DNA from 3 places in the Pseudodesulfovibrio piezophilus C1TLV30 genome. Region 2 is predicted to be linked to each of the others. Evidence: predicted binding sites of a transcription regulator. Region 2 holds the regulator's gene; each other region holds the start of a gene.

Region 1 (3,282 bases), 1.1 Mb from region 2:
CCTGGATGATGACGTTCTGTTCCGCGTGGAGCCCTCTGCAAAGTTCATGGCGTTGGCCAGAAGGGATACCGAGTTTTTCGCGGAGACAGCCGACTTCTTCGCAGTGAGAAATATTGGAGGGAACCCCGTTGTATCCGGTGGCAAGGATTCGCTTGTCACGGACAGCGATGGCTCCTACCGCACGGCGGGTACAGGTGGAGCGCTGTGCGACAAGATGGGCAATGCGCATGAAATAATCGGGCCAGGGAAGTCTATTGGGCATGGTCTTTCCTCAAACGGTCAAGCTGGTGTGCAACGAAGGGTCTCTTCTACCATTTCTTGAAACGAAAGGAAACGGCCAGCACCGGGAAGAAGCTGATCAGATGGATGGGCGGAAGTATTTGGAAATGATTTCGTGATATTCACTGATGCCGTTTGGTCCGTTCTTTTTCAGGTCATCCAGAGCTGTCTGGATTTTAAGGATTTCGATGTCGTCAGTCAGTGGATAAAAGGCATAATACATATCCACGTCGCGGAATTCCAAAACCATTTCATAATCGTTTGGATCAATGCCTATTTGCAACATGCCGTACAGGGCTGATGATTTAGGAAAGGCGAGAAGGTCGATCTGCCCTGAGTGGAGCATTCGAATCGCCTCATCATTATGATCAAATCGAGTCAGATTTTCCAGGGGCACGCCCTCTTGTACGAGGATCTTTTCCGGGGCACTTCCCTTGATTGTGCCTATGCGAAATGAAGTGGCTTCCTGGAAATTTTTAATGGGGATATGAAGTTTTTTCGAAGCGATGAGGCCAAGTTTCGCCGTATAAATCGGGCCGACCCATTTAAACTCTGCAATACGGGATTCGGTGCGTGCCATACCGAGGCAAATCGTCTTTGGCGTGGTTCGGGTTATGTCGTATGATTCCTGCCAGGGAGCGAAGACTATATCGTCAATTGTGAAGGCGAATCCGGCTTTTTCCATAATTCGGATCAGGACATCACTGGCGATGCCCGAGGCTTTGTCGTCCTGAATAATTTTGATAGGAGGAAGTTGGGTGATGAAGGCTTTGAAATCTCCCGCCGTCGAAAGAGACGGAAGGATCAGGATAAAGAGCAGAATGCCCATTGTTATATTACTACGATGGTGCATGCTTGAACGTATAAGGAGTGGCTTTTTTTTGGCAAGAGGAAAACGAGGGTTATAATGGCTTGAGAATAGTGGTACCCCGGCCTGGGGCACGATTCAGCCTCCGCCTCCTCCGCTACAGGCAGTCATGGGCGCGGTAGGGTGTGACCTTTTCGACTGGTTGTCTCCAGATTCAAGGTTGGCGAACAGACGTTCATGAGCTTTCCCGTTGCCTCTGCACCATACTGGGAGGCAAATAGGTTTATGCTCTCGTCCAAAGGTCAACTCCTCAAATGAGTGCCCACAAGCACTGCAACCATATCCGTAGATAGTTGCGTAGGTTTTAGTGTGTCTATACCGATTTTATGGATATGAAGAGGGGCGCGTTTTTTTCTTGAAGAAGTCAAGATTCGTCCTTTTGCACAAATTACACAGTATGTGCAGAAAATAATGCAGACAATTGCACTTATTTATGTGCACATGATCTTGGTATCTGCGATTTATTTAAATAATACAGCATGATAAGAACTTTGGCACGGCAGATGCTTATACCAGTGGCAAGAAGATCAACACACTCTCATCTTCCTCCGAGCAAATGTTTCATTCGAACAGTAATTTTTTACAGAAGGAGTCATCACATGAAGAAAAACATTACCATCACAGCTCTGGCCACAGTCCTGGTTCTCGGTATGGCAGCAATGTCAATTGCAGGTCCCGGTTACGGCCACGGTCGCCGAGGTGCTTGCGGCGGCAACGGTCCGAACTCGGCCTATAGCCAACTCTCGCCGGAAAAACAGGCTGCGGCTGACAAGATTTTTCAGAAGTACGCTGATCAGATGTCTGAATTACGGACCGCCATGTGGACCAAGCATTCCACACTGCAAGCCATGATCAACGGCGGCGATGCCAATGAAAAGAAAATTGGCAAGCTGACTTCAGAAATCTCCGAATTGCGTGACAAGATGCGCGACATGCGCGGGCAGATGGGTGAGGAACTGGCACAGGCTACCGGTATTACCTTTGCGGGCGGATTTGGCGGGTGCCCCTCATATGGCGAAGACGGGTGCCCCGGTTTTGGTGGCCCCATGGGGCCTGGATTTGGTCGCGGCCATGGTGCGCACAACGGCATGTACTAGATGAACATTTCCGATTAACGGGAAAACAGGAATAGGCGGAGCGGTTCTTCACGGGGAAGAATCGCTCCGTCATAAATTTCTTTGAATGTCATGGGCCATGAATTCCATGGTCGGCATAGTGGAGAATGAGGGCTGGCATCAGGGATTGCATCCGGGGGATGATGCAGGGAGATCACTGATTGCATGCGGCTGAGTTGCTTTTGGCCCTTCTCCATGAGAACCTGACGCTGTCTTATGGCGTAAAGGATGTCCCCTGACTCGAAAGACACGGTTTTATAGTGGCGAGTCTGTTTTTTTGTTGCCAGTGGCAATGAAGCCGCCGGAACCGATCGGCTTGAGTCTTTTTCGACCTTCCCATTGCACTCGTTTAACCTGATGTCCTGCCATTTCCGGTGGATCTTGATGGGGGGCGAAGGCAAAGGGGCAGGCATGATGGTACAGCCCCAAAGATGTTTACAACGCACCCTGGGGAGACTAGAGAGGCGCGATGGAAGTCCATTCAAGCGGGAAAGAAAAAGGGCCGCTGGTTGCCCTGGTTCTGGCACTGATCGTGTTGGGGCTTGGCAGTCTGTATCTGACGTGGCGGTCGATAGCCCATCAGCGTGAGCTGGTGGAGGATCACATGATCATGACTGGCTCCTCCATTTTGCGTGGGGTTGATAACAACCTGACTCGTATCATGCGTTCCTTGCGTATGAATTCCCAGGCCGCTCCCCTTTTCCCTGCCATGGCTGAAGAACTTTTCACTGAACTTGCCAAATCCGAGGATATTGTCTTTATCACTTTGTATGATGACGACAGCCATGTGCTGGTGACATCCGACAAGGGCAAGAACAATCCATCTCTAGAGTTGCCGGGAAATGTGACTCGTAATATCGAAGTTGGTCGGGCCTGGCATGTGATGGCCGAATTCGGCAAGCAGGGAGTGCTCATTTCCGGCCTGAAGGTCAACCCCGGCATTGCCGCGCTGGCGACGGGCAAAGCCCCGCAGGGGAGGGGAGACGGCATGATGCATCAGGGTATGATGATGGGACAGGG
Region 2 (3,282 bases):
CCAGGGTCGATTAATCCGTAATCGCCATTCTTTCGCTTATAAATTACATTAACATCCTCAGTTTCCGCATTCAGAAAAACGAGGAATTCATTATCAAACGTGTTTAATTGCTCCGCAGCCTCATCTATTGACATTGGCTTTGCTTCGTAACTATCAGTGCCAACAATTGTAGGTATATGTTCTCCTGTCACATCGTCATATGAAAAGAAGTTCATTTGAACCTTATTGCCACGAGCCTGCTTGCTTCTATTCTTGACCTTTTCACGCATTCTACGCAGTTGAGCCTCAAGCTTATCCAAAACCATGTCAATGGTAGAATACATATCTTCTGAATCTTCATATGCAGAGATATGAATGTTGTCAGCATTCAAAATAACATCAGCCTTGTGCCGAAACTTTTCTACTAAAAGATTGACTTGGAGATCTGCTTCGGAGTCGGGAACGAACTTACCTATCTTTTCAAATCTCTTTTGTGCATAACCCTTCAAATGGTCAGACGGCTCAAAATTCTTGAAAGTGAAGCTTATGTTCATACACTACCTCCTGTTCAAAAGGTGAAAGAAACTGAACTTAGAAATATTGTTTACGCTTTGAAGAAGATGCAATTCCCATTGCTGAACGGTACTTGGCAACAGTACGTCGAGCTATATTAACATCAAGCTCATCCTTAAGAATTTCACCAATTTTTTCATCACTTAACGGTCTTTTAGTATCTTCGTTCGCTATCATTTTTTTGATGAGTGCCTTAACACTTTCTGAACCGACTTGCGAACCATCATTCAAATCCAATGCGCTGTTGAAGAAAAATTTCAACTCAAAGATACCATGAGGAGTCGAAACATATTTACTTGTGGTAATCCGACTCACGGTGGATTCATGCATTTCGATATCTTCAGCAACTTCCTTAAGAATTAAAGGCCTGAGTTTTGTAACTCCTTCTTCAAAAAAACCTCTTTGAAATCGTACGATGCTGTCGACTACTTTATACAACGTTCTCTGCCTCTGGTACAGACTTTTCATCAACCACGCGGCAGAACGCATCTTTTCCTGAAAATAATCTTTTTCCTTATCCGCAACATCCCGCATAGTGTCCATGTAAAATGAATTCATCTGCAATCGAGGCATCCCATCCTCATTAAGGATAATCACAAATTCATCACCGTACTTGTATACAAAGACATCAGGACTTACATAGTGAGGTTCTGTACTGGAAAAATTGGTCCCAGGCATAGGATCCAACGTCTGCATTAAATCAAGATAACTCTTGAGGTCTTCCATGGAAATTTTAAATTTCCTAGCTAAGGGCTTATAACGGTTTTTTTCGAGATCTTCCAGATGGTCCTTAACCAAGGAGAACAGAATAGGATCATCAAGCCCTAAAACATCCATTTGCACGAGAAGACATTCTTGTGGCGTTCGAGCAGCCACACCAACAGGGTCCAACCGCTGGAGTCGCAAAATCACAGCTTCAATTTCTTCATCCGAAGCATCGACCATGCTCATAATTTCTTCATTAGTGGCCTGAAGATAGCCATTATGGTCAAGATTACCGATAATGATTTCACCGATAGCAATTTCTGATTCTGAGAAATTAGACAATCTCATTTGCCAGCTCATATGCCCATCCAGTGAGGGTTTTGAGGCAAGCCGAGCCTCAAAAGAAAGTCCTTCTTCAGGTACCTCGGAATCACGTGCCGACGCCTGCTTAGAAGTACTTGAGAATTCTCCCAAATAATTTTCCCAATCAGCTGTCCGCACAAGCTCTTCTTCTGCTTGAGATTCAGTTAACTCCTCTTTCTCTCGGATTTCTGTCTCAATTTCTGTTTCTTCCAGAAAAGGGTTTTCCAGAAGTTCCTGTTGAACAGTTTCCAAAAGCTCAAGGCGAGAAAGTTGCAACAGCTTTATGGCCTGCTGCAACTGGGGAGTCATGACCAGTTGCTGAGAAAGCTTGAGTTGTTGTCTGAGTTCAAGTCCCATATTATGAAGCCTTAAAGACTAAACAAGATCTATATTTCAAGTTATATTCTTCTACATTAATAGTTTTTTTACTACATCTCGCTGCTACTATGCCACAGCGAAAATCTGTAAGCAAGCCATTCCTTGAGTAATATATTGTAACTATTGGATTAATGAGAAAGAGAAAATGATATGAAAGAAGTGTACCAATGTTTACGGTATGTGTAAATCATCAATGAGTTGAAAGGCACAAAAAAAAGAAATCAAAGACGAAAATCCTCACCGAGATAGATTTGACGAGCTCGACTGTCTTGCACGATAATATCTGGAGTCCCTTCGAGAATAACAGTCCCCTCGTAGACAAGATATGCTCTATCACAAATATTCAATGTTTCTCTAACATTATGATCAGAAATAAGAATCCCTATCCCCATGCTTTTCAGAACGGAAATGATATCCTGAATATCAATAACAGCAATAGGGTCAACACCGGCAAAAGGCTCATCCAACAAAATAAATTTCGGATCCATTATGAGCGCTCTTGCAATTTCCAAGCGACGTCTTTCCCCTCCTGAAAGAAACATGGCTGCTTGATCCGCAAGTTTGCTGATAGTGAACATCTCCATCAACTCTTCAGCTCTTTTTTTCTGAGCCTTGGAACTCAAAGACGTCTGTTCAAGTATTATTTCGAGATTCTGACGAACTGATAGTTTTTTAAAAATAGAATTTTCCTGAGGAAGATAACTCACCCCAAGCCGAGCCCGCTCATGCAAAGGTTTATTCGTCAGAGCTTTCCCCGACAAAGAAACCTGCCCAGTATTTGGCTTAACAATCCCAACAAGCATATAAAAAGTAGTTGTTTTACCTGCACCATTTGGCCCAAGCAATCCAACGACTTCTTGTGGATTCAGTTCCAGATTTATGCCGTGTACAACTTCCTTTTGGCCGTACCTTTTGGACAGATTTGTTGCTATCAAACCATCAGACATTATTGCACCTTGACACTGTCAGGGGTCATAAAAACAGCCTGTACTCTCTTGCCATTTCCACCAACAACCTCACTTCGATTTTCCTTGGCGTAAAAATTAATGACGTCACCTGTTAAACTGTTAGGACCATCCTGTAATTGAGGATTATCTTCCATCCGAAGCACTTGACGACTGACAAAATAAATCAACTTGCCACATGATCCTCGTGAACGCCCTTTTTGGGCTTTCACACTCCCTTCTGCTACGATTTTATCAATACTGTCAGCCGAAAATTTTTTATCAGAGCTCGAAGCAAGGTATGCAGACAATTTATGGGCCCAAAGAGTTAAATCACCAT
Region 3 (3,282 bases), 1.0 Mb from region 2:
ACGGGAGTGCAGCTCGTCAGCAGACAGGACGCTGTATTTCTCGAAGAGTTCGATGACGTCCTTTTCGATCATGGCGGGCAGCGCATCCGGGGTGGTCTTCAGGTTGGGCAGACCGCGCTTGGCAGCTTCTTTCTGCCATGCATCAGCATATCCATCGCCATTGAAGACAACATGTCCGTGCTTCTTCATGATACCCTGGATAACCTTCTGACACGCAGCGCTGAGTTTGGAAGCATCACCCTTGGTGATTTTTTCAATCTCATCGGCAACGAAATCGAGAGATTCGGCCATCATGGTATTCAGGGCTACCTGAGCACCGGCGATGGACTGATCAGAACCGACAGCACGGAACTCGAAACGGTTGCCGGTGAAGGCGAACGGTGAAGTACGGTTACGGTCACCGGAATCCATTGGCAACGGAGGCAGTGTATCGACACCGACACGGAGCATGCCTTTGGCTTCGGTTCCTTTGAGATCACCCAACTCGATCTGGTTGAAGATCTCTGCCAATTCTCCACCCAGGAAGATGGAAATAATGGCAGGAGGAGCTTCATTGGCACCCAGACGGTGATCGTTACCAGCGCTGGCAACAACGGAACGAAGCAACTTGCTGTATTTTTCCACAGCGCGGATAGTGGCGGCGGTGATAGCCAGGAACTGCATGTTCTCAGCCGGAGTATCGCCCGGAGAGTACAAAGAACCCTGAGTCGGAGTGGACAGGGAATAGTTCAGGTGCTTCCCGGAACCATTGATACCGGCGAACGGTTTTTCATGCAACAGACACGCCATGCCATGACGTTTGGCAACGGACTTCAGAGTGGTCATGATCATCTGATTGTGATCAGTGGCCAGGTTGGATTGCTCATAGAGCGGTGCGATTTCGAACTGGCCAGGAGCAACCTCGTTATGACGGGTTTTGACAGGCACGCCGAGTTTGTAGAGTTCCCGTTCGACTTCCAGCATGAAAGACAGAACGCGACGCGGGATGGCACCAAAGTAGTGGTCATCCAATTCCTGCCCCTTGGCAGGTTTGGCGCCAAACAGAGTCCGTCCGCAGACCATCAGGTCAGGGCGGGCAAAGTAGAAATTACGGTCAAGCAGAAAATACTCCTGCTCGGGACCGGCGTTGGAAACAACCATGTTTCCATCATCGTTGCCAAAGAGAGACAGGAAGCGGCGTCCGGCTTTATTAATAGCCTGATTTGCGCGCAGCAGCGGAGTCTTTTTGTCCAGCGCATGTCCCTTCCAGGAAATGAAGGCAGTGGGAATGCACAGGAAGGTACCATTGGGATTTTCCAGAATGTAAGCCGGATTGGTCAAATCCCAGGCAGTATATCCACGAGCCTCGAAAGTCGCGCGCAAACCGCCGGACGGGAAGCTGGAAGCATCAGGTTCGCCCTGGATGAGCAGCTTACCGTCAAATTCTGCAATAGCACCACCTTGGCCGTCAGGGGACAGGAAACCATCATGCTTTTCAGCAGTCAGCCCAGTCAGAGGATAGAAAACGTGAGTGTAGTGGGTTGCACCTTTTGCGATGGCCCACTCTTTCATGGCGGCGGCAATGGGACCGGCGATGGTCGGGTCCATTTCTTCGCCAGCCTGTTTGGTGGCCATCAGAGATTTATATATCTCTTTGGGCAGCATTGCCTTCATGACCTTGTCACTGAAGACATTGGAACCAAAGACGTCCGTCGGGGATGTCTCTGCAAAATTCAGTGGTTTAACAGTCGGTTGGTAGTTGGTCACCGCAGCAATGGCGGTCTGACGAGTCTGGTATCCGCTCATGTAAATACTCCTTCAGGCAAGTAAAAATGGATTTTCCGGCTCAATCCGGGCCAAAGGGCGCCTGACCCTTTATTATCTAGCCGAAGCTATAACCAAGTTATGTGCCAAATGATAATTAAGTAATCATAAAGGCATGTTATAGATTCAGACATCCTTTTGAAGCATGATAATCATACGAAATTGTAGTTTCCACCCCCTTTTTTCATGGTTTGGCATAACAATTTTGCAAAAAAAAACTTTTATTTCCTTAACTTGTTGAAATAAATAAGTTAAATAATAACATAAATGGGAACACATCTCTCCAAAAAAGGGAAAATACCCCCTGATATCCACGATTGACACTCTCATGAGGCAGAGTCTTCCTTGACGAAATGCCACTTTCGCTAAAAAAGGATCACTAAGAGAAGAACTCTTTGCTCTGATGAAGCACAAATCCGTCTAAAAAGGAGGTGGCGAGACAAATTCCATGGGTTGTCGTGTTTTCGGATGCCGAAAACGGAGAATTGAAGCATGTAATTTCAGCTGTCCTGGCGCTGTGCCGGTCCCGTAGAGACGATCTCCTACGATGGGGACACCAAGCCCCTTCTTATGGGCAGCGTGGAGCCTGAGCTGATGGGTACGACCGGTCAAGGGCATAAATTCCACACGAGTCATTCCATTCTCCACACCAAGCATGCGCCACCGGGTTGTTCCAAGCTTGCCCTTCTCGGGGTCATAAACCTGATATGGGCGATTGTCCGGATCCAGGCGGAAAGCCAATTCGATAAGACCGGCCTGTTCTTCGACAAGGCCTTCGAGAAGAGCTATATAACGCTTCCCTACCAGGCGGTCCATGAACTGCCCTGACAGTATCCTGTGCACAGCTTCAGTCCGAGCCATGACGATCAGCCCCGACGTATCCTGATCAAGCCGATGGACGGAAGGCTGATCAATACAATCGGGATACAGCTGTTTGAGTCGATTGACCACGCAGTCCTGATTGGCCTCCCCTTTTCCAGGAACGGAGAGCAGACCACTCGGTTTTTCGACAACAATAAATAACGGATCTTCGTGATGAATATTCAGGCCTTCAGGGACAACAGTCATGTTTCACTCGTCCCGCAGAGCATATGCCCGAGAATCCGCTGGCATTTTTCAGAACAGGCTGAATACATGCCGCCGTGCATCCGGCTTTTCGAACGATTTTCCCTGCCCACATAAAATTCGGCCAACCCAAGAGGCTTGAGAGAATGACGGGCGGCGTGGCCGAGAAGCTTCGGAGCACAACAATCACCCATGCCAGTGGGGATTCCCCCTTCCCCGACAACAACCTCTGACAAGGGCAGGTCTCTGCCGCCAAAGCTCGGAATGGAATAGAGCATATGTATATCTTTCATTAAAGCCTGAGATACGCTTTTACGTTTATCAATGAGAGCCTTTCTTTCCGGTGAACCGGCGGGCAACGCCTCGATCATCGCGCCGAGCCGTTTGATAAATCGCTCCACCCCGGAACTCATG

Evidence for each region. Region 2 encodes sigma-54, which starts transcription at its own class of promoters, with help from an activator protein. Its sites were predicted from a motif close to CTGGCACGGNNNNTGCTT; they were not measured.
Region 1: a site for sigma-54 is predicted at 1,639-1,656, ahead of BN4_RS08160 (Spy/CpxP family protein refolding chaperone). Genes of this name have one in related genera too.
Region 3: a site for sigma-54 is predicted at 1,876-1,893, ahead of BN4_RS07785 (glutamine synthetase III family protein). Genes of this name have one in related genera too.

Annotation. Positions count from the first base shown of each region.
Region 1 covers NC_020409.1:1,692,746-1,696,027, reverse strand. Annotated here, with positions in the region: gene BN4_RS08170 (deoxycytidylate deaminase) at 1-262, opposite strand, end outside; gene BN4_RS08165 (substrate-binding periplasmic protein) at 359-1,108, opposite strand; gene BN4_RS08160 (Spy/CpxP family protein refolding chaperone) at 1,747-2,244, shown strand; gene BN4_RS08155 (hypothetical protein) at 2,259-2,675, opposite strand; gene BN4_RS08150 (two-component system sensor histidine kinase NtrB) at 2,732-3,282, shown strand, end outside.
Region 2 covers NC_020409.1:574,999-578,280, forward strand. Annotated here, with positions in the region: gene hpf (ribosome hibernation-promoting factor, HPF/YfiA family) at 1-533, opposite strand, end outside; gene rpoN (RNA polymerase factor sigma-54) at 571-1,977, opposite strand; gene lptB (LPS export ABC transporter ATP-binding protein) at 2,220-2,945, opposite strand; gene BN4_RS02840 (LptA/OstA family protein) at 2,945-3,282, opposite strand, start outside.
Region 3 covers NC_020409.1:1,620,162-1,623,443, forward strand. Annotated here, with positions in the region: gene BN4_RS07785 (glutamine synthetase III family protein) at 1-1,785, opposite strand, end outside; gene BN4_RS07795 (RluA family pseudouridine synthase) at 2,224-2,871, opposite strand; gene BN4_RS07800 (hypothetical protein) at 2,868-3,282, opposite strand, start outside.